DNA from 3 places in the Lysinibacillus sp. G4S2 genome. Region 2 is predicted to be linked to each of the others. Evidence: riboswitches for the same ligand, from Rfam matches in the RefSeq annotation. Region 2 holds a riboswitch; each other region holds the start of a gene.

Region 1 (6,775 bases), 1.5 Mb from region 2:
CCATTCATGATTACCTCGCTCTCATTGCCATTTGAAAACGAACGTAACTTCCTTGTCAATCCTTTCTCTTCTATTAATTGTAGTTCCCGTTGAAACCAATGATCCATTTGTTAATCCCTCCTAATGAGAACAGGTACGCTTTCTAAATAATCTATATAAGAGTCTAGTTCAACTTCATCTGACACAAAAAAAGCACGCCCTCCGCTCTCACAGCCTTCCCTTTTTAACGGTGTAATTCTAACATAACCAATGTCACGATTACTTACATAGCCAGTCACGTAATCTGGATCATCAGACCAACATAATTCTGCAATTGTAAACGGAGAATTTGCCACTTTCGACGCCAGAGCCAACGCTTCACGTACACGCTCATTAAAGTCCCCATCAGCATCTTGCCAATCGATTCGTGATACACGAACACCCTTTTGCCCCCGATCGTCAAGCCGTATGCCGGTTTTACTATTTAGGATGATTGCCCCACGGAGATTTTGATTACTACTAAGTTGATGAAAAGCAACATTCAGTGCATGTTCCGAAACACCTAATGAGGTTAGTATCTTTCTTGCTTCACTATGGGCCTTTTCGATTGAAGTCGCCTCAACTGTCGTAATTTCTAAGGGTGGCATATACTGAATCTGATCAGGCGCAATTTTTTCAACGGTAATTTGAATAAAATCAGCATCGCCACGTGAATGATTACTTGCTTTGTTCAATAACTGTTTTACAATTGGCTCTATCTGAGATTTACTACCTATCCGTTCACCACCAGATATATGCTTTTCCCCAAGTTCAGGATTTCTTTCAGCCGCACGCATTCGAATACTATAACACGCTTTTAACATGATTTTTACCAGCTACTTTCCTATTAATTGTATATAACATTTTCGTTAGAGGATAAACACTAATAGCTGTGATTACCATGCCTGGAATAGCCAAAACTAATAACGGTAAAAATGGAGTCCCTAACGTAAAAGCCAAACCAAATCTAGCAATCGTTGTTCCAATTGGACCTGCCAAAACAAGTACCGGAATTGAAGTCCCAAATAAAACTATGAGCAGTCCTACAGTCAATCGAAAAATTAAGGCGATCTCTACATTTAAGATCGAATGTATACCTAATAAAAATAAGATTAAACTTGCAATGATCCCCGCTAGAAAATATCGCTTAAATCCAAACACTGCTGCAATCGCAACTGCAATGGGTGCTGATAATTGAAATTCAGACCCAGGAATACCTGTTGGAATTTTAAACATGCCTGTAACGATAATAAGACAAGCTAACAATGAAATCTGAGCAAGATCATATGTAGAAAACTTTCTGATCATTTTATTCCTCCTATTCTCCCTAATTTGTGTTAACCATATTAAATAATAAGTTAACACAAATACGGATTGGAAAGTAGATAAAATGGTAGGATTTTTTATTATTTGTGAAAATGGGGTTTTGTTACTTATCGAAGGTTTAAATTAAAACCCCTGATTTTTCTACGCTAAGCAGAAGAATCAGGGGTTTTATTAAGATCTATTGCTTATTAATCTTCTTTAGAGAATGTGTATCAGAAACAACATCGTTCTTGTCTACTATTAAACTTACTTTGCGTTTATAAAGTAAACTAGATGATCAGTCCATTTGTCGTCCTCGAATATGAATCCTTTCCTCGTGCATTCATACACCATTCCAACACTTTCTGCTAACTTTATAGATGCCATATTATCAAGGTTTATGTGAGCTTCTATACGATGATAATTTAATTTTTTAAACGCTAGATCTAAGGAAGCTTTTACAGCCTCATTCCCATAACCTTTTCTCCAAAACTGGTTATGAATTGTATATCCGAACCTGGCCCATTGAAATTCTTCCCTCATAATTGTCGAAAAGTCTATAAAACCAATATGAGTATTATCTTCTTTTCTAAACACTCCAAATACATAGACCTTGTCATCTTCAGCCATTTGATAATGTTTAGTAACTAAATCACGAAACCATTCTTTCGTACAGATGCTCATATCTAATTTACCTTGATCGTATTTATGTTGAGAAGGTAAACGATTTTCATATTGGGTTAGCCAAGAAGAATAATCACCTTCTTCAAGAAATCGAATAACTAATCTATCTGTTTCAGTTCTTATTTTATTCAATCGAACACCTCATCTAGAATACTTTCTATTCTTATATAGATTATTCGACATAAGGGATTTTTTTCCTTCCTATCCTGTACTTTCACATCGTCCCAAGTTAATCATAATCCTCTTCTAGAGATTTTTCCTAAAGACATTTTTGTAATGGCACTATACCCCTCTTTTATTCCCCCATACAAGGGCATGCAACTGTGGCAGTACTTTGACATCTGTTAATTCCTCATCCTTCATCACTTTATCAATCAGCGCATGATATTTATCTAATAAATGTGTAATTAATCGTGAATTGTCCGTCGTCGTGAGATCATCGTTACCGACTTGGAGATAAAAAGGAATCATTGGATACCTATGGTGAATTTGTTTAGCATACTCGTAATCCTCTTGATTGAAAACGACTACTTTGAGGGATACATGGTGATTACTGTTTCGATTTTTTAGTTTTTCGAAGATATCAGAGAGCACCGAATAGTTTGTGGTCATTCCAGAACTAGGTGGCTTTGGGGAAATTGTCAGTTCATCAATCTCATACATCCATTTTTGCCACCTACTTCCCTGAGTTTCCACCCCGACCTTTATGTCATTTTCTTTTAAAAGTGTAATGACCCCCTCCAAATTTTGGATGAGTGCAGGATTGCCGCCTGAAATCGTGACAAATGAAAAGCCACTGCCTCCGAGACGTTTCAACTCAGACCAAATCTCTTCAGCTGTCATTTGGACAATAAGATGCTTTCCGCTGCCATCCCACGTAAACGATGAATCACACCAAGAACAGGAATAATCACAGCCGGCAGTTCTCACAAACATTGTCTTTTGGCCAACTACCATTCCCTCACCTTGAATCGTCGGTCCAAAAATCTCGATAACAGGTATTTTACTCAACTTCCATCCACTCCCGTCTCGCCTCTGCATAGCTAGTCGGAGTTTCATATAGCTGGATAAACTCAACACGCGCACCGTTATATGTTTGTTCATCAAGTAAGGCCTCAGCCAACTTTTCGTAAATCCAAACAACAATGTTCTCAGCCGTCGTATTCATGGGTGGAAGCGTTTCATTTAAATAACGGTGATCCAAATGAATCTCTATTTTTTCTTTCCATATTCTTTTTATGTCGCCAAAATCAATCATCAAACCGCGTTCATCTGTGTATCCACTTAGTCCTAATATTACGCGATACGTATGACCGTGCAGGTTTTTACATTTCCCCTCATAATCATGTAAATGATGGGCAGCATCGAAGGTAAATTCTTTGCTTACGAGCACACGCTTTGCATGATAGTTCAATTGATTTCTTTGAATATCTACATCTATTTTTTGGAGCTTATCGACGATTCTAAAATCTGACATGCCTTAAGACTCCTTCCTATAACTCAAATACTCATCAAGCCCTTTTTTTCGCAGTTTACATGCTGGGCATTCACCACAGCCATCTGCTATTACACCGTTATAGCAAGTCAACGTTCTTTCCCGAACAAATTCAAGTGCTCCAAACTGATCAGCAAGCTCCCATGTCTGAGCCTTATTGAGCCACATCAACGGTGTATCAATCACAAAGGAATCATCCATCGATAAATTTAACGTTACATTCAAGGATTTAATAAAAACATCTCGGCAATCCGGATATCCGCTAAAATCTGTTTCGCAAACGCCAGTTACAATATGCTTAGCTCCTACTTGGCTCGCTAAAACGCCTGCAAATGAAAGAAAAAGAAGATTTCGACCAGGTACAAAAGTCGATGGAAGCTCACCATTTTCACCGTCTTCTACCTTTATGTCTTGTCGTGTCAATGCATTCGGAGCAAGCTGGTTCAGGAGTGACATATCAAGAATGTGATGCTTGACACCGAGCTCCCCTGCTATCATCTTCGCACATTCAATTTCAAGACGATGCCTTTGACCATAATCAAAAGTTACTGCCTCAACCTCTTGAAAACGTTCCTTTGCCCAGAACAAACAAGTTGTACTGTCCTGGCCTCCACTAAATACAACAATTGCTTTTTCCTGCTTCATGTGTAAAATCTCCCTTGTATCAAAAAAACAGCACTATAAGAAAAAAAATACTGCTTCTTCTTAGTTTTTTTTAGAGGGTAGCTAAATACCTCTTTCTTGATTGAACTATTCAATTCCGCATTTATCGATAATCAATTTTTTCTGGATTAATATCGTGATTCATTAAACGACATATGAATATTTTGTACTTTGGTTCCCCAATAATGTTAAATCCGTCAGTCCTTCTTCTAGGCTTTGGCCAGACATAAAAAAACCTCCTTGTAAAATGTTTCCCAACACTTTTCAAGAGAGGCATCACCAATCGTTCTATTAAAACATAAGTAAAAACATAAAAAAAGCCACGTCCGATATGGACATGGCATAATTATCATGTTTCCATAGTTTTTTATAGAGGGTATCAGCTATGAACCTCTCCCGTTCTAGTCCGGGCATTCTTTTGTTCAATATAATACAAAAAAACAGTACAAAATGTCAAATTATTTTTTATAAAATCTGCTTCTCTGAAAAAACCACTGTTATACTGCCCTATATTTTGCAGTACACTATACACTTTACTGAGCTTAGATTTATTTATATTTTTCGAACAGCTCTCCTTAAGGGAGCTAAGAGCGGTTTACCCAAAATTTATTATTTTGGACATTTAAATGCTATTTATATTTACAAGGAGCAATTATTGAATGTTAAAAATCGAATGAATAGTATATTAACATCAATTGTCTATAATTGTGATTTTAGTAAAAAATGACTCTACGGATCAAAGTAATGAAAGGTTCAAATGGAGCTATACAGATTCACTAAAAAGCTGAATCGAACCAGCTTTTTATATTTTCATTAAAACCGCACTACTTATGATACGGTTCTCCGTAACGCGGCCAAGTGCGGTTTTTATTTTATGAACATTTATTCAATAATCCCTAATAACATCGCTGGTGCTAAAATTCACATTAATGGCACGGCACATATAGGGGAATTTTCACAATTTTTATTAAGCTTCTAATGTTTTATAAATATTTTTGACTCTTTTTAATTGTGGTGCAGTTAGGTATTTTTCTCTTTTTCGTAACACTTTCAATAATTCCTCTTTATTTTCATCTGTTACGGCTAATAGCGTACTTTCCGAGTGCTGAGGAATTTCCTTTGTTCTGCAATTCTCAAGGTGATGAAGTAATATTGGAAAAATCACATCATTGTTTTCCTTACTGACAGCTGCTAGCTTCGCAAGAGTTAGGACACCTTTATCAATTGTAATAACTGAACCAACTTTTATAGCACTTTTTAATATATTAAGATGAGCCATAATGGTTTCTGATGCTCCCTCCGCAATCGTTGCTAATGCCGTCATTCCACCCCAGACTAAACGATTATTAGGGCTTTTTAGCAACTCTATAAAAGTCAGGACATACTTACTGATGAGTTCTGGTTTAACTTGCCCAATTTCGTACGCTACTTTAATACAATCGTATTGAATCTTTTTATCTTTGCAAGTTAGGTTTTCAATTATTTCTTCTATGCACGTATAATTTTCTTCATTAACTAATTTATGTGCCAGCTCAATATTTGGCTCTTCATCGTTTCGATTTAATTGAGAAGCTAACAGGTTCACAACTGACATGATTATCCCTCATTTATTAAATTTATTTAATGTATAAACATTATCACATTTAACCCTTAATGAATCAGGTATCTTCGTCATGGAAATAGTATCCTTTACTATTAGTAATATTATTGCAATATAAATGCCATAGACGAAATCAAATTAACACCTCCTTGTTCTTTTTCTCAGAAAAATCTATGTTACGATGATTTTACATTAACAACTAAGAACGCACATGGAGGATTAATAAATGCTTAAAAAAATAATTTCAATTGTACCCGTTGCAATGCTTTCGGCAACTTTAGGTGCTAATGCTCAAGCTGCAACAATTACCGTACAAAAAGGAGATACTCTTTGGGATTTATCTCGTGCACATAATACTTCTGTAGAAAATATCAAAACATTGAATCATATTCCTACTAACCTTATTCACCCTGGCGATGTCCTTACCATTGCACAACAATATACCGTTAAGCAAGGTGATACACTATGGGACATAGCCCTAGATCATCAAGTCACTGTTTCGCAAATTAAAGAATGGAACCAATTACATACGGACCTTATTCATCCAGGTTTAAATCTATCCATTATTAATGGTACGAAAACGAGTACGGCTGTAACTGACAAACCAATAAAGCCTGCAGCTCATGCAGCAAAGGAAACTACAACTTTAGTAACAAATAATACAACTGCAATGGAGGGTAAACCTGAAGAAACTGTTTCATCAACAAGTAAAACAGCTTCAAAGGATAGTGCACCTGAAGCGACCGCTCCATCAATAAGTAATACTGCTTCAAAGGAGAATACACCTAAAGCAACTGCTCCATCAACAAATAATACTGCTTCAAAGGAGAATACACCTAAAGCAACTGCTCCATCAACAAATAATACTGCTTCAAAGGAGAATACACCTAAAGCAACTGCTCCATCAACAAATAATACTGCTTCAAAGGAGAATACACCTAAAGCAACTGCTCCATCAACAAATAATACTGCTTCAAAGGAACTTTTAGTGAAAGCTTCAGCCTATACGG
Region 2 (6,775 bases):
TTGTTACATATATTGTTATAGGGGTAGCTCTATTATATAGTGTTTTGCTTTTATATTACGCAATTGGATATTTTATAAGTGATAAAGTTAAAAATAAGATGAAAATAATGAAGCAAAAACAAATGAAGCAAATAGCGTTTACTGAGTTACTACCTGTTACAAAGAAAGACAAAGCCATTTGGAATCAAGTGGCATGGACAGCAGGGGTCACAGAAGAAATTATTTACCGCGGATTGCTTATATTTGCATTTAACACATTATTTCCAGAATGGTCAATTTGGTTCGTTCTATTGTGTACCTCAATAATATTTGGTCTTGCACATACATATCAAAATTTATCTGGTGCCATTAGGACAACCATTTTTGGCTTTGTGTTCGGGATGCTTGCAGTCGCATTGAACTCCATTATACCTCTAATACTTCTTCATGCTTTGATTGATTACGTGGGGAAATTAGGTGATGAGAATGAAGAGGATTAAAATAACATATTATTTTTTTCTAATTGCAACGCTTTTTTTTGGTAGGTATTAAACTTTCTTTACATGAAAAATATTCGAACTTCAATGTGAATACAACAAAAAGGAGGAACGGTGAAACCGTTCCTCCTTTTATTAAACACTGCTCTAATAAGATCCGTCAGTTAAATTAAATCTTTGAAGTTTAAGCGCTTATTCAATACATACATAATCGGCGCACCAATTGCTAATACAACAAACTCACCTGCAGCAACAGTTAGCCATGTCCAGAAGAATGGTACTTCCAAGGCTATGTTCAATTCAAAGGCAATGATAAACATTGTGAATGTAAATAACAATGTATTAATGATTAAACGTGCCCAAATATTTTTGACAAATTTACAAATAAGAATGAACAATCCAAGGGTAATCATCGAATGGCCTACACCGAAAAAAACATCTAGAATGCCGTTTGGTGAAAATAAATTGGAGATAAATACACCAATAATGATCCCAACGGCAAATCGTGGATTAAAGGCGACTAGATGGTTAAAAATTTCCGATACACGGAACTGTACCTCTGTAAAGCCAAATGGAGCGACTAGCAATGTAACAGCAATATAGAGTGCTGCAATAATACCACTCGTTGCTAAAAATTTTATTTTCATATATTAATTTCTCCTTAGTTTTTTTGCGTGGGATGGTTACGAACCACGTAAAGCAAATGCAATCATATCAATGTTTATGCTTGTTTGTAAAGGGTGGTAAATACTTGATGAAACTATTTTTGTACTAATAACGTAAATATAATTGGGAAATATTATTATATTTTCTAAATAATACTTTCATCACCGAAAATTGTGGTTGATTTGTTAAGACGTAAGCCTTGTATATAAGATGATTGGAGTGGCGTCTAGTCGGAACGGAAATCAACCTCGCGTTATAGAGGTGAGCCAAGTTAGGGATTGAAAGATCATCCCGCGTTTATGGTGATGAGGAAAAATAATGGAGGAAGATGAAATGACAGTTACTTATTGGACAGGACAAAGTCTTACACTACGAGCGATACAACCAGAAGATATCGTTATCTTTGAATTTTTAGATGATGAAATTTTACGAAATATGGATTCAATACATTTTCCTCGCTCCGCGGATCAAATGAGGGAATGGGTAGAAGAGCAATTGTCAGAAGAAGATGATGAATTTCGTTTTATTGCAGTAGATAGAGAGAATAATATTGTCGGTATGATTGAAACCTTTGATTGTGATTTGAAAAATGGTGTTTTGGATTATTACTTGGCTGTATTTGAGCCATACAGAGGTAAAGGCTATGCAAAAGAAATGATTCTTATGGTTCTTCGCTTCTTCTTTTCAGAGCGTCCTTATCAAAAAGTAAATACAACCGTTTACTCGTTCAATGAACCATCTATGCGCTTGCATGAAAAATTAGGTTTCATGAAAGAGGGGCAACTAAGAAATATCATTTTCACTAAAGGAGCTTATTACGATGGTATTTGCTACGGTATGACAAGACAAGAGTTTGAGCAGAATCATGGGGCCCTGTCATAAATTTGACCATTGAGACTAGTATAGTTAATTTTCCTTACTCATACGGAAGCTTTTTTTTACAAAAGAAAGGGCTAATCCCGTCATTTGGGATCAGCCCGGAAGCTTTTACTTATTTATGCTGTGTAAGATAAACTTTGCCGTTAATCGTTACTTTAGAAGCTGAGATTAGAATTTCTTTATTTGCTTCATAATATGGATTTAAAATTTTGTCGATAGCAGCCCATTTTTCACTAGATTTTTCAGAGTCACCTTTTTTATCAAGAGCTATTGCTTCTTCATAAAGCTTTTTCAATTGTTTTTTGTCTGTTGCTTTGATTTCGAAATCAAAGTCAGATAAGTATTGTTCAAAGCTAATTGGCTTCGTGTAAAGATTAATCATTTCATTGAAGTCATTCCATAGCTTTTCAGATAATTGATCATTTTTATCTGCATCTGATTTTTGAGCATCTTTATAAATCGCTTTTAGTTTTGGCATTTCTTCAGCTGGAATATCTAATGCCATATCTGAAATGTATTCTTCAAATGTTACTGGTGGATATAGTGCATCTAAATAAGGTTGAAGAATCTTTTGGAATTCATCAAATTTTTCTTGTGCTTTGTCTTCTTTACCAGATTTCGTTAGTTTTATCCACTGTTCATAAATTGCTTTCAGCTGTTTTTTATCATTTTCTTTAATCACTATATTTTTTTCACTAAATCCGTACTCTTCAATGAACTTTTCAAAGGATACAGGTACCCAGCTAGCTAAAATATATGGCTTCGTGATTTTATCCATTTCAACATTGATTTTATCGACTTCTTCATACTTCTCTTCTTTTTCTAACTTCTTCATTTGATTAAATAATTTTTCTAATTTAGCTAGATCTTCTTTTGTAATTTCTTTAGGTAAGTCTTTTTTATAGACGTCAAATGTGTAGAAGTCTGCATAATCTTGTACTAAGCTACCTTCTACAGAGATTTCTTGACCTTCAACTAAGTTCATTTTTGCTATTTGCTCATCTGAAAACTTTTGGATTCCGATATAGTAGTTTTTACCGTCTTTCCCTTTAATCGTGATGCTATCTCCGTAAATGTTTTTAATAGTTCCTTTAATTTGTTGCTCAGCTTTAACAGTCATTTCGTTTGCTGGTTTTGCTGTTGTTGCCTCAGCTTGATGTGGTGTGAAGACAGCTATTCCTATTGTTAGTGCTGATACAATTATCCAAGATTTTTTAGTTGTTTTTTTCATAATTAGGTCTCCCTTTAAATTTAATTGTTTTAATTACTAAAAATTAGACGCCTTTCCAACTATAAAAAGTTAGTTAAAGTTAGAAAAAATTTTAAAAAGTTTTTCACTACCTAACTTCGCAAAATTGTCAAAAAAATTTTTGTTATGTTAGAAAAAGAAATCATTCTGTAAAAACAGCGTAGTTTAGCGGTTTAAAGCGGCGAATTGAATGAAAAACTAAAATATTTTGTCAAATGTAAATGTCAGAACATTCATAATGTTGTTGACGAACCTCAATAATAACTGTAATATAGCGATACGTTCACACTTCGCTTGGATAAAGTGTGATAAATATCAGAGATCAAAATCGGGGGGATTATTTGTGAAAAGCAATTTAAAAAAGCTTTCGTTCCTGTTATTTGGGTTAGTTTTAATGCTTGCTGCTTGTGGTAGCAGTGGCTCTAGTTCATCTGATTCGAAAGGGAACGAAACGAATAATGCAAGTGAGAGCGGCAAAGCAGATGACAAAACATATAAAATCGGGATTACTCAAATTGTGGAGCATCCATCTTTAAATGCTGCAACTGAAGGCTTCAAAAAAGCAATTGAAGAATCTGGCTTAAAAGTTGAGTACGAATCGCAAATAGCGCAAGGGGATAATAGTCTTAATACAACGATTGCAAACAATCTAGTAAGTGCAAACGTAGATTTAATATTTGCTAACTCTACGCCGTCTGCACAAGCAGCAGCGACAGCAACTAGTGATATTCCAATTATTTTTACTTCTGTAACAGATGCTGTTGGAGCACAGCTCATTGAATCTATGGAGAAGCCAGGGAAAAATGTAACAGGTACGATCGATTTACATCCTGATACTATTTCAAAAACAGTGGCATTCTTAAAAGAACTTGGTGCCAAAAACGTTGGTATGGTTTACAACGCTGGTGAGCAAAACTCAGTAGCGCAAGTAAAAGAAGTGAAAAAAGTTATGGGTGAGCAAGGCCTAAAAGTGGTAGAGGCATCTGCGGCAACTTCTGCGGAAGTAAAACAAGCTACTGAATCATTAATCGGTAAAGCAGATGCATTCTATATTATTACTGATAATACAGTAGTTTCTGCTCTAGAATCTGTTATTGATGTAGCGAATGCTAATAAATTACCACTAATTGTAGGAGAGCTTGACTCAGTGGAACGTGGTGGCTTAGCGGCATACGGGTTTGAATATTTCGACATCGGTTATGAAGCAGGTCAAATGGCTGTGAAGATTCTAAAAGGGGAAGCAACACCTGCTGATACACCAGCGCAATACCCACAAAACTTAAAACTATTAATCAACAAAAAAGTAGCGGATAACTTAGGAATTGAAATCAAAGATTCTTGGGGAGCAGAGCTTTTTGAAAAGTAATGGACTGACATAGCCATCTTATGAAGCAAAGCGGGGGAGAACTAAAACTGCCCCCGCTTTATCTTCTTTTAGAGTGAAAAATTAACCTCATGTTTGAGGAAGAAACACCGCTCTGTTTCCTATAGAAAAGAAATGCTGGGGCAAAGTAGCGGATAGGATACATTGAAATTATGGTGATGAGCGGAATTATATTTATTTAAGAAATTATTAGGAGATGATTCAACTATGTTTTTAGCAATGTTTGGCGCAATGGAGCAAGGAATCATCTATGCAATTATGGCACTTGGTGTGTATTTAACATTCCGCGTGTTAGATTTTCCGGATTTAACGGTTGATGGAAGCTTTGTAACAGGGGCAGCTACAGCAGCAACAATGATTCTGCTTGGCTACAACCCAATCTTAGCGACTTTAGTGGCAATTGTTGCTGGATTTATTGCTGGATGTATGACAGGAATTCTTCACACAAAAGGGAAAATTAATCCGCTACTATCGGGTATTTTAATGATGATTGCTTTGTATTCTATTAATCTACGTATTATGGGGTTAACGGCAGAAAATACGATAGGTCGTCCGAATATTCCACTATTGAACTCAGAGACTATATTTTCAAAGTTTCAAGCGTTTTGGAGTAATTTAGGGATAGATGATACATTAAATAGCCTATTAAAAAACATGGGCTTTCAGCAAGTACCATCAACATGGAGTACATTGATTGTAGTATTAATTATCACGATTTTAATTAAGTTAATAGCAGATTGGTTCTTAAAAACAGAGGTCGGACTGGCTATTCGAGCAACTGGTGATAATAAGCGTATGATTCGTAGCTTCTCAGCAAATACGGACACACTTATTATTCTAGGGCTAGGACTATCTAATGCACTTGTCGCCTTTTCTGGCGCTTTAATCGCACAGTATTCGAAATTCTCAGATGTAAGTATGGGGATTGGAATGATTGTTATCGGTCTTGCATCTGTTATTATCGGTGAAGCAATCTTCGGTACAAAAACGATTATGCGCACAACTTTTGCTGTCATTGCGGGAGCTATTATTTACCGCATTATTTTAGCGTTAGCATTACGTGTAGATTTCCTTGATTCAGGGGATATGAAATTAATTACAGCTATTATCGTTATTTTAGCGCTGATCTTACCTCAATTTATCAATAAGAGTAAGGAGCGCAAACGTAAAGTGAAGCGCGCAGCAGAGAAGACGCGAGTAAAGACGGTGGAGCAGGGAGGGAATGGCCTTGCTTAAATTACACGGCATTAATAAGGTTTTTAATGAAGGAACGCCAGATGAGAAAATTGCACTCGCAGAAATTAATTTGCACTTAATGCCAGGTGATTTTGTCACAATTATCGGCAGTAATGGTGCTGGTAAATCGACAATGATGAATATGGTTTCGGGTGCATTAACACCAGACTTCGGCACAGTTTCAATTGATGGGAATGAGGTTACAACTTTACCAGAATACAAGCGCTCCCACTACATTGGTCGCGTGTTCCAGGATCCAATGGCTGGTACAGCACCAACAATGACAATTGAGGAAAACTTAGCGTTAGCTTACTCACGTAATAAGAGTAGAGGTTTGCGTATCGGTGTTGATAAAAAGCGTCGAGAATTTTTCAAGGAATCGTTGGAGATGTTGGGTTTAAATCTGGAAAATCGCCTATCTGCAAAAGTCGGCTTACTTTCTGGTGGGGAACGTCAAGCGCTGTCACTTTTAATGGCGACGTTCACGAAGCCGTCGATTTTATTACTGGACGAGCATACAGCGGCACTTGACCCATCTCGTGCAGAGTTAATCACACGCATTACGAAATATTTAGTTGAGAAAGACAGCTTAACGACATTAATGGTCACGCACAATATGCAACAAGCATTAGACTTAGGGAATCGACTGATTATGATGGATAAAGGTCAAATCATTTTAGAAGTAGGCGAGGATCGCAAGCATGAATTGACCATTCCAGATTTAATGGCAGAGTTCGAACGAATCCGCGGTGAGAAAATGAACTCAGACCGTGCATTACTAGGATAATAAATGATAAAACGCTCATACATAGGTGTGGGCGTTTTTTCGTTGGATGTCGATATTTTTTAAAAGTTGGGTGATAAATTAAAAAAGTTGGTCGATAA
Region 3 (6,775 bases), 830 kb from region 2:
CAATGGGTTGCATCGAATATTAGTAAGTACAAATTGGCTACGCTAGTTTTCGTTGTTCTTTCAACATCAATACTGGCTATAAACTATTATTTGGGTGCCACTGAAATTACTTCTAGACGATTAGATATGATGTTATTTATTATTTCAATAACTTTATGCATTTTAGCATTTGGTCAAATTGTTCCGAAGCTAAAAATCATTAATTTAGTAAGTCAATATTCATTTGGTATATTTTTGATTCATTGGCTTGTTCAAGAATATTTAGTTCCATATACGGCACAATTACCTACAACCTTTCTCCAAGTCCTCACTCTATTCCTATCGAGCTTGATTGTCTGTATGTTGATTATAAAACTCATTTCGTTTTTACCTTATAGTGCTTATCTAATTGGCAAGGCACACATCAAAAAGCCATCTCAGTAATGAGATGGCTCAAAGCTTTTGCGTTTATCAAATTTTCGCGCAACGTAAACTAGCCCATAAACAAGTGGCGTTGCTACAATCGACGCTAAAAATTTAAACATATACTGTGTTATAAACAACGTTAATAATACTTTAAATGGCATTACTCCATAAAAGGCTATCGTAATAAATAGTGCCGTATCGATGAGTTGGCTTACCATCGTAGACGCATTGTTTCGTAGCCAAAGCTTACCGTTGCCATGCTTTTCCTTAAATTTACTAAATATCATGACATCCAAATTTACACTAACCGTATACGCTACAAGGCTTGCAATAATGACACGCATGCTGCCACCAAGAATTATCTCAAACTCCTTCTGATGAGCAAAGGCTTGTGCAGGTGGTAGCGCAATGGCAATAGCAATAAAGCATGCCGCAAACACTTGCGCCATAAGCCCCGTTCTAACCGTTCGACTGCCCGCTTCCCTACCGTACACCTCACAAATTACATCAATAAGAGGATAGGTGAAAATAATAAGTATCGCTGCTGCCGGAAGTATCATCCATTCGCCTATACTAAACACTTTAACGGCTAAAACATTTGCCAAAATTAAAAAGCCAACAAACAACCCATTTAAATAATACAGCATCAACGATTATCCACCTTTTCAGGATACATGTCGTGGTTCATCAAACGATGCTCCGCCATTTTTTCATATTTTGTGCCTGGGCGTCCATAGTTACACCAAGGATCAATGGACAAGCCACCACGCGGCGTAAACTTACCCCATACCTCGATATAACGAGGCTCGATTAGCTTAATTAGATCATTCATGATGATGTTGACGCAGTCCTCATGAAAGTCACCGTGATTACGGAAGCTAAATAAATAGAGCTTTAGTGATTTACTCTCTACTAGCTTTTTATCTGGAATAAAAGAAATATACATTGTCGCAAAGTCAGGCTGCCCTGTCATTGGACAAAGACTTGTAAATTCTGGGCAATTAAATTTCACAAAAAAATCGTTTCCTGTATGCAAATTATCGACTGCTTCAAGCACTTCCGGTGAGTACTCAAATAAATACTTTGTGTTTTGGTTACCAAGGAGGGTTAAATCCTGTAAGCCTTGGTCATCTGTTCTACCTGCCATAAAAATGCCTCCTCAAGTTGTGAGAAGTCCATTATGCATGAAACCTAATAAAAAAAAATAGCCATATCCGCATTTTTGGGACATGGCGTAAATGACGTCATCCATAGTTTTTTATAGAGGGTATGCGCTATGAACCTCTTTCGTATTCGCTAGTTATCTTAACTTAATGAATGCATTCAGTCAACTAATTTTTTTCACATCATAAACATTTACAAAAATACCCTGACATTATATGGTTAGTTACATAAGTAATTAACCAAGGAGGTGGAGCCTGATTCATTCAACAATGGCGATCCGAAATGCCTCTGTCAATTCCGAATAATTCTAGAGGATACTCAAAAAAAAATGATGCCAAGTCCCAAATCAATTATGCCTCGGCATAAAGTTAAAGGACTTGGCATTTTTTATTAATCACGCTTATCTTCTTGCGTTGTATAGTCAATGGAATTAGCGATGTCAACTAAAACTTCAGGTGTCACCTTATTTGAAACTCTTTTATCAATCCACAGCATATATTGCCAATCTCCTCTTTCATAAGCAAGAACATTGAAACCCGAGATTTCCATATAGGTTGAAGTCGTCCCGTTTTTCAATCTGAATGTCTTTACTATATATTCCTTTTTAGACGGCAACTCAAAATGATTAGGACGAACAGTTATTTTATAATAATGCTCAGGAAGTTGATCGTTAACAAATGTGACTTCAAAAAAATCATTCATGTCACCATCCAGATTATTAAACCGACCAAAATGATGTGTAAAACTAATAGGAGGGACTCGAAGTGGTAGCTTTAGTTCTTGATGAAAGTGCCGTTCAAAATCGGAAGCAGCTGATTCAACCGTTTTATAGCCTATTTCAGGATAAATTTCTTCGTAAGGACTGAGCGAATCATTAATATAGGCATCACTTGGTTGGGAAAATAATAAATAACAGGAACTTAAGCAGAGAGAAAAAATTCTATCCATTTTATCACCCCTCGTATCACTTTAGGTGTAGTTTTTCCCAATTCAATGAATTTATGTGGTCCGTTGTATTATGTTCACTGTTATTTATTCATTTTTTTCACGACTAAGTCCAACTTGTTTTAAAGCGTGGCGAAATAGATATTTTTTTACGCCAGACGTCTATATTTCTCCTCTGGCGCGCGGGTTTTTGCCTTGCTTCCGCGAGTATTCACCTCTGATGCGCGGGTATTTTCCCTTTTTTCCTCAAGCATTCTCCTCTGTCACTCGGATTTAAATAAAGAAAAAGCAATTATGCGCACTCATTAAATGCGAACAATTGCTTTTTAGATTAGAAAAGTAAATGTGCAACTATTGCTGCGATTGGTAGTGAAATAATTGTACGTAGTAAGAAAATAACGACTAAATCCAAAAATTTCAGTGGAATTTTCGTACCTAAAATTAGGCCACCGACTTCTGACATATAGATAAGCTGTGTAACAGATACGACAGCAATGACAAATCGTGTAGTTTCAGCTTCAATTCCTTCTCCTAAAATTGAAGGTAAGAACATGTCTGCAAAACCAACCACCATCGTTTGTGCTGCTTCAGCTGCCTCTGGTAAACCGAGCACTGTTAAAATAGGCTCAAATGGCTTCCCTAAAACTGCGAAAATACTAGTGAATTCAGCAAGCATTAAAGCTATAGTACCAAATGCCATAACAATGGGCGCTACACCAATCCATAAATCTAGCACATTTCTAGATCCATCTTTAATAAATTGGCGAGGATCACGATTTGCATGTGCGACTGCTAAAGCATTTTCCAAGCCGTGTGTCACAGAGTTATAGCCTTTAGGTAATTCCTCACGTGATAAATCTACTGGAGTACCATCGATATAAGTATCTTCCTTGTTAGCAAGCGGATAAATTCGCGGCATAATGATCGCTAACACTAGACCGCAAAGTAAAACCGTTAAATAATATGGGATAAAATAGCGTGATAAGTGCACTGTATCTAATACTACAATACAGAATGTGATGGACACTACAGAAAAGCTAGTTGCAATAATAGCAGACTCTTTTTTCGTATAGTTCCCCATTTCATATTGTTTACTCGTCATTAGAACACCAATTGTTCCATCCCCAACCCATGACGTAAGTGCGTCAACCGATGAACGACCAGGACTTTTAAAGAGAGGACGCATGATTTTCACCATCATTGTTCCGAAAAATTCAAGTAAGCCGAAGTTTGTTAAAAATGGTAAAAGCACACCCGCAAATAAGAAAATCGTAAATAAAAATGTTACCAAACCATCGTCCGGGTTCATTAATAGCCCACCAGTATTTTCATTGTTAATCGCTGATGGTCCAAAATCAAATACAACCATTGATGCAAATACTAAACCAATAACTCGGACAATTGTCCAAAACCAATTGACATAAAATAATGTATCTAAAATATTTGGATTCTTTGTATTATTGCGTGGAATGAATTTGGCAATGAGTGAACCTATAGCAGAAATCGCAAACATAATTATAGTAAAGTAACTAATAACAGGTGCAACAACACCTGCTAATAACTTTGCTAAAATAGCAATTGGAACTTTCCATCCCTCATCTGTTAATACAGGTGTCATGAATAATAGAACACCAATAAGAGAAGGGATTATGAAGTAAAAGTATGAAGAAGTAGGATATTTTTTCATAATTAAAAGCCTCATTTCTCTAATTTTATCGAAGTTGTATACATCAGGCTTGTTAGTTATGTACTGTTAAACCGCCAAAAAATGTATATCTGTATAAAGTGAAACTTTAATCAGTGGAAATTTATTCATTCTCGCTGATTACTAGTCTTCACCAATTGGGCATTTACGAGCGGTTAATGAGGGATAAAATAAAAAAAGCATTCCTCTAAAAAGTAATAAAGGAACGCCCAAACACTACTTTTTTTATAATTAACATCCGCAATGCAAAAATTCTATGCATTAATTCTTTTAGAATAATCACTATCATTCATTTTTATGAACTTAAAAAATATCGTAAACCTACAATACAACGGTTAATTCTACAACAAAATGCATTTTTATTCAATCTAAATTTTAATATTATTATTATTCTCTGCTAATATTATCTGCATTTTTTCTTTGTACCATTACCTTTCTACAAAGCTCAATTTTACAATAGCTGAAGTCAGTTGAAATTTGGCGAAACTCTCCATGAATCCTACCTATTTTGATTGCCTAAGAGATTTAACCAGCCCTTAATAGGCATACAAATAGACCACATTGTCTTTCATCTCATATGTTAGTTATGAACCACAACTTATCAAAACAGGAGGTTTTACCATGGATAGACGTATGCATCATATGCAGCATATGCAACATATGCAACATATGCATCACCATCATCATGCAAAAGGTCCACATTGTTGTCCACCGATAACATGTCCAACTCAATTTGAGCCACCATATTGTTGTCCACCAGAAGAATTTGTACGCACTAACTACATCCATACAGTTGTACCACATGTACAGCCAGCACATGTAACAACAGTTAATAAACATATAATTGATCATCAGTATCATTTCCCTTGCACTGAGTCTGTAGTGAATGAATGTTGCGAAACTCATACACTTTGTGAAATGCCACCGGATCCTTGCCATATGCCGCATCATCATCACCATCACATGGGCCGCCATCATATGGGCTATTAATAAATATGCGATGAGGTTAAAAATACCTCATCGCATATTTTTCAATAGCACTCTCTTTTGAAAATGCCTATTACTATCGTTTACTATTTACTCTCATTTCATAAGAAAAACCGAGCACCTATATAAGGTACTCGGTTAATATTTTTAGTACATTTTTAAATATTGGTCGCGTTCCCATTGGTGTACTGTTGTACGGTACATGTCGAACTCGATTTCTTTTGCCTCTTTAAAGTTTGCATAGATATGCTCACCTAAAGCTTCTTGCGCTACTTTATCATTAGCAAGTAATGCTAAAGCATCGTCAAGTGCTGGTGGTAAGTTTACTATGCCGTTCGCTTTACGCTCTTCTTCAGTCATTACATAGATGTTACGATTAATCGCAGCTGGTGGTGTTAATTGTTGACGAATACCTTCAAGACCAGCTTCTAAAATAACAGCCATTGCTAAATATGGATTTGCAGATGGGTCCACAGAACGTACTTCTACACGAGTTGAAAGACCACGTGCTGATGGAATACGGATAAGTGGTGAACGGTTTTGAGCAGACCATGCTACATAACATGGTGCTTCGTAACCAGGTACAAGACGTTTATAAGAGTTAACTGTTGGGTTTGTTACAGCTGTGAAACCTTGAACGTGAGCAAGGACACCCGCCATGAATTGCATTGCTGTTTCAGAAAGACCTAGTTCAGTAGATTCATCGTAGAATGAATTCTCTTTACCTTTAAATAATGAAACGTTGAAATGCATACCAGAGCCAGCTTCACCGAATAATGGTTTTGGCATGAATGTAGCATGTAAGCCATGTTTACGTGCAATTGTTTTAACTACTAATTTGAACGTTTGGATGTTGTCACAAGCTGTGATTGCATCTGCATATTTAAAGTCGATTTCATGTTGTCCAGGAGCTACCTCATGGTGAGATGCTTCGATTTCAAAGCCCATCTCTTCTAGCTCTAAAACGATATCACGACGGCAGTTTTCGCCAAGATCCGTAGGTGCTAAGTCGAAGTAACCACCATGGTCGTTTACTTCTAATGTTGGTTCACCTTTTGCATCTAATTTGAATAAGAAGAATTCTGGCTCAGGCCCTAAATTGAAGCTTGAGAAGCCCATCTCTTCCATTTTCTTAAGGATACGTTTTAAGTTGTTACGTGGGTCACCAGCAAATGGCTCGCCTTTAGCAGTGTATACATCACAGATGAAACGTGCTACTTTACCTTTTTCAGAAGTCCAAGGGAACACTACGAAAGAATCTAAATCCGGATGTAAATACATGTCCGATTCTTCGATACGAACGAAGCCTTCAATAGAAGAGCCATCAAACATCATTTTATTTTCTAGAGCTTTGTCTAATTGGCTTACAGGAATCTCAACGTTTTTGATTGTGCCAAGAATATCTGTAAATTGTAAACGAATAAAGTTTACGTTTTTTTCCTCGATAAGACGTTTAATGTCCTCTTTTGTGTATTTACCCACAGTTTTCCACACTCCTATAAATTGTCTAGCTTTTATTATTACCCTATCCTATTAAAATAATCTAAACTGTTCACCAAGAGCGTACGT

The links. Region 2 has a riboswitch for preQ1 ahead of QUF91_RS03215 (QueT transporter family protein). Riboswitches for the same ligand answer to the same signal wherever they lie in the genome.
Region 1: another riboswitch for preQ1. It lies ahead of queC (7-cyano-7-deazaguanine synthase QueC); the one in region 2 lies ahead of QUF91_RS03215 (QueT transporter family protein).
Region 3: another riboswitch for preQ1. It lies ahead of queF (preQ(1) synthase); the one in region 2 lies ahead of QUF91_RS03215 (QueT transporter family protein).

Annotation. Positions count from the first base shown of each region.
Region 1 is NZ_JAUCFJ010000002.1:2,086,325-2,093,099, reverse strand. It holds gene bioF (8-amino-7-oxononanoate synthase) at 1-107, opposite strand, end outside; gene bioW (6-carboxyhexanoate--CoA ligase) at 111-842, opposite strand; gene QUF91_RS10695 (hypothetical protein) at 823-1,326, opposite strand; gene QUF91_RS10690 (GNAT family N-acetyltransferase) at 1,591-2,139, opposite strand; gene queE (7-carboxy-7-deazaguanine synthase QueE) at 2,290-3,018, opposite strand; gene queD (6-carboxytetrahydropterin synthase QueD) at 3,011-3,484, opposite strand; gene queC (7-cyano-7-deazaguanine synthase QueC) at 3,488-4,147, opposite strand; PreQ1 riboswitch class I at 4,519-4,565, opposite strand; gene QUF91_RS10670 (hypothetical protein) at 5,133-5,759, opposite strand; gene QUF91_RS10665 (LysM peptidoglycan-binding and 3D domain-containing protein) at 5,992-6,775, shown strand, end outside.
Region 2 is NZ_JAUCFJ010000002.1:589,309-596,083, forward strand. It holds gene QUF91_RS03210 (CPBP family intramembrane glutamic endopeptidase) at 1-479, shown strand, start outside; gene QUF91_RS03215 (QueT transporter family protein) at 641-1,123, opposite strand; PreQ1 riboswitch class I at 1,132-1,176, opposite strand; gene QUF91_RS03220 (GNAT family N-acetyltransferase) at 1,476-2,024, shown strand; gene QUF91_RS03225 (hypothetical protein) at 2,134-3,252, opposite strand; gene QUF91_RS03230 (ABC transporter substrate-binding protein) at 3,614-4,636, shown strand; gene QUF91_RS03235 (ABC transporter permease) at 4,862-5,890, shown strand; gene QUF91_RS03240 (ABC transporter ATP-binding protein) at 5,883-6,677, shown strand.
Region 3 is NZ_JAUCFJ010000002.1:1,422,227-1,429,001, reverse strand. It holds gene QUF91_RS07215 (acyltransferase family protein) at 1-423, shown strand, start outside; gene QUF91_RS07210 (queuosine precursor transporter) at 417-1,052, opposite strand; gene queF (preQ(1) synthase) at 1,052-1,552, opposite strand; PreQ1 riboswitch class I at 1,650-1,696, opposite strand; gene QUF91_RS07200 (hypothetical protein) at 1,960-2,517, opposite strand; gene QUF91_RS07195 (YjiH family protein) at 2,846-4,201, opposite strand; gene QUF91_RS07190 (CotD family spore coat protein) at 4,841-5,209, shown strand; gene glnA (type I glutamate--ammonia ligase) at 5,354-6,688, opposite strand.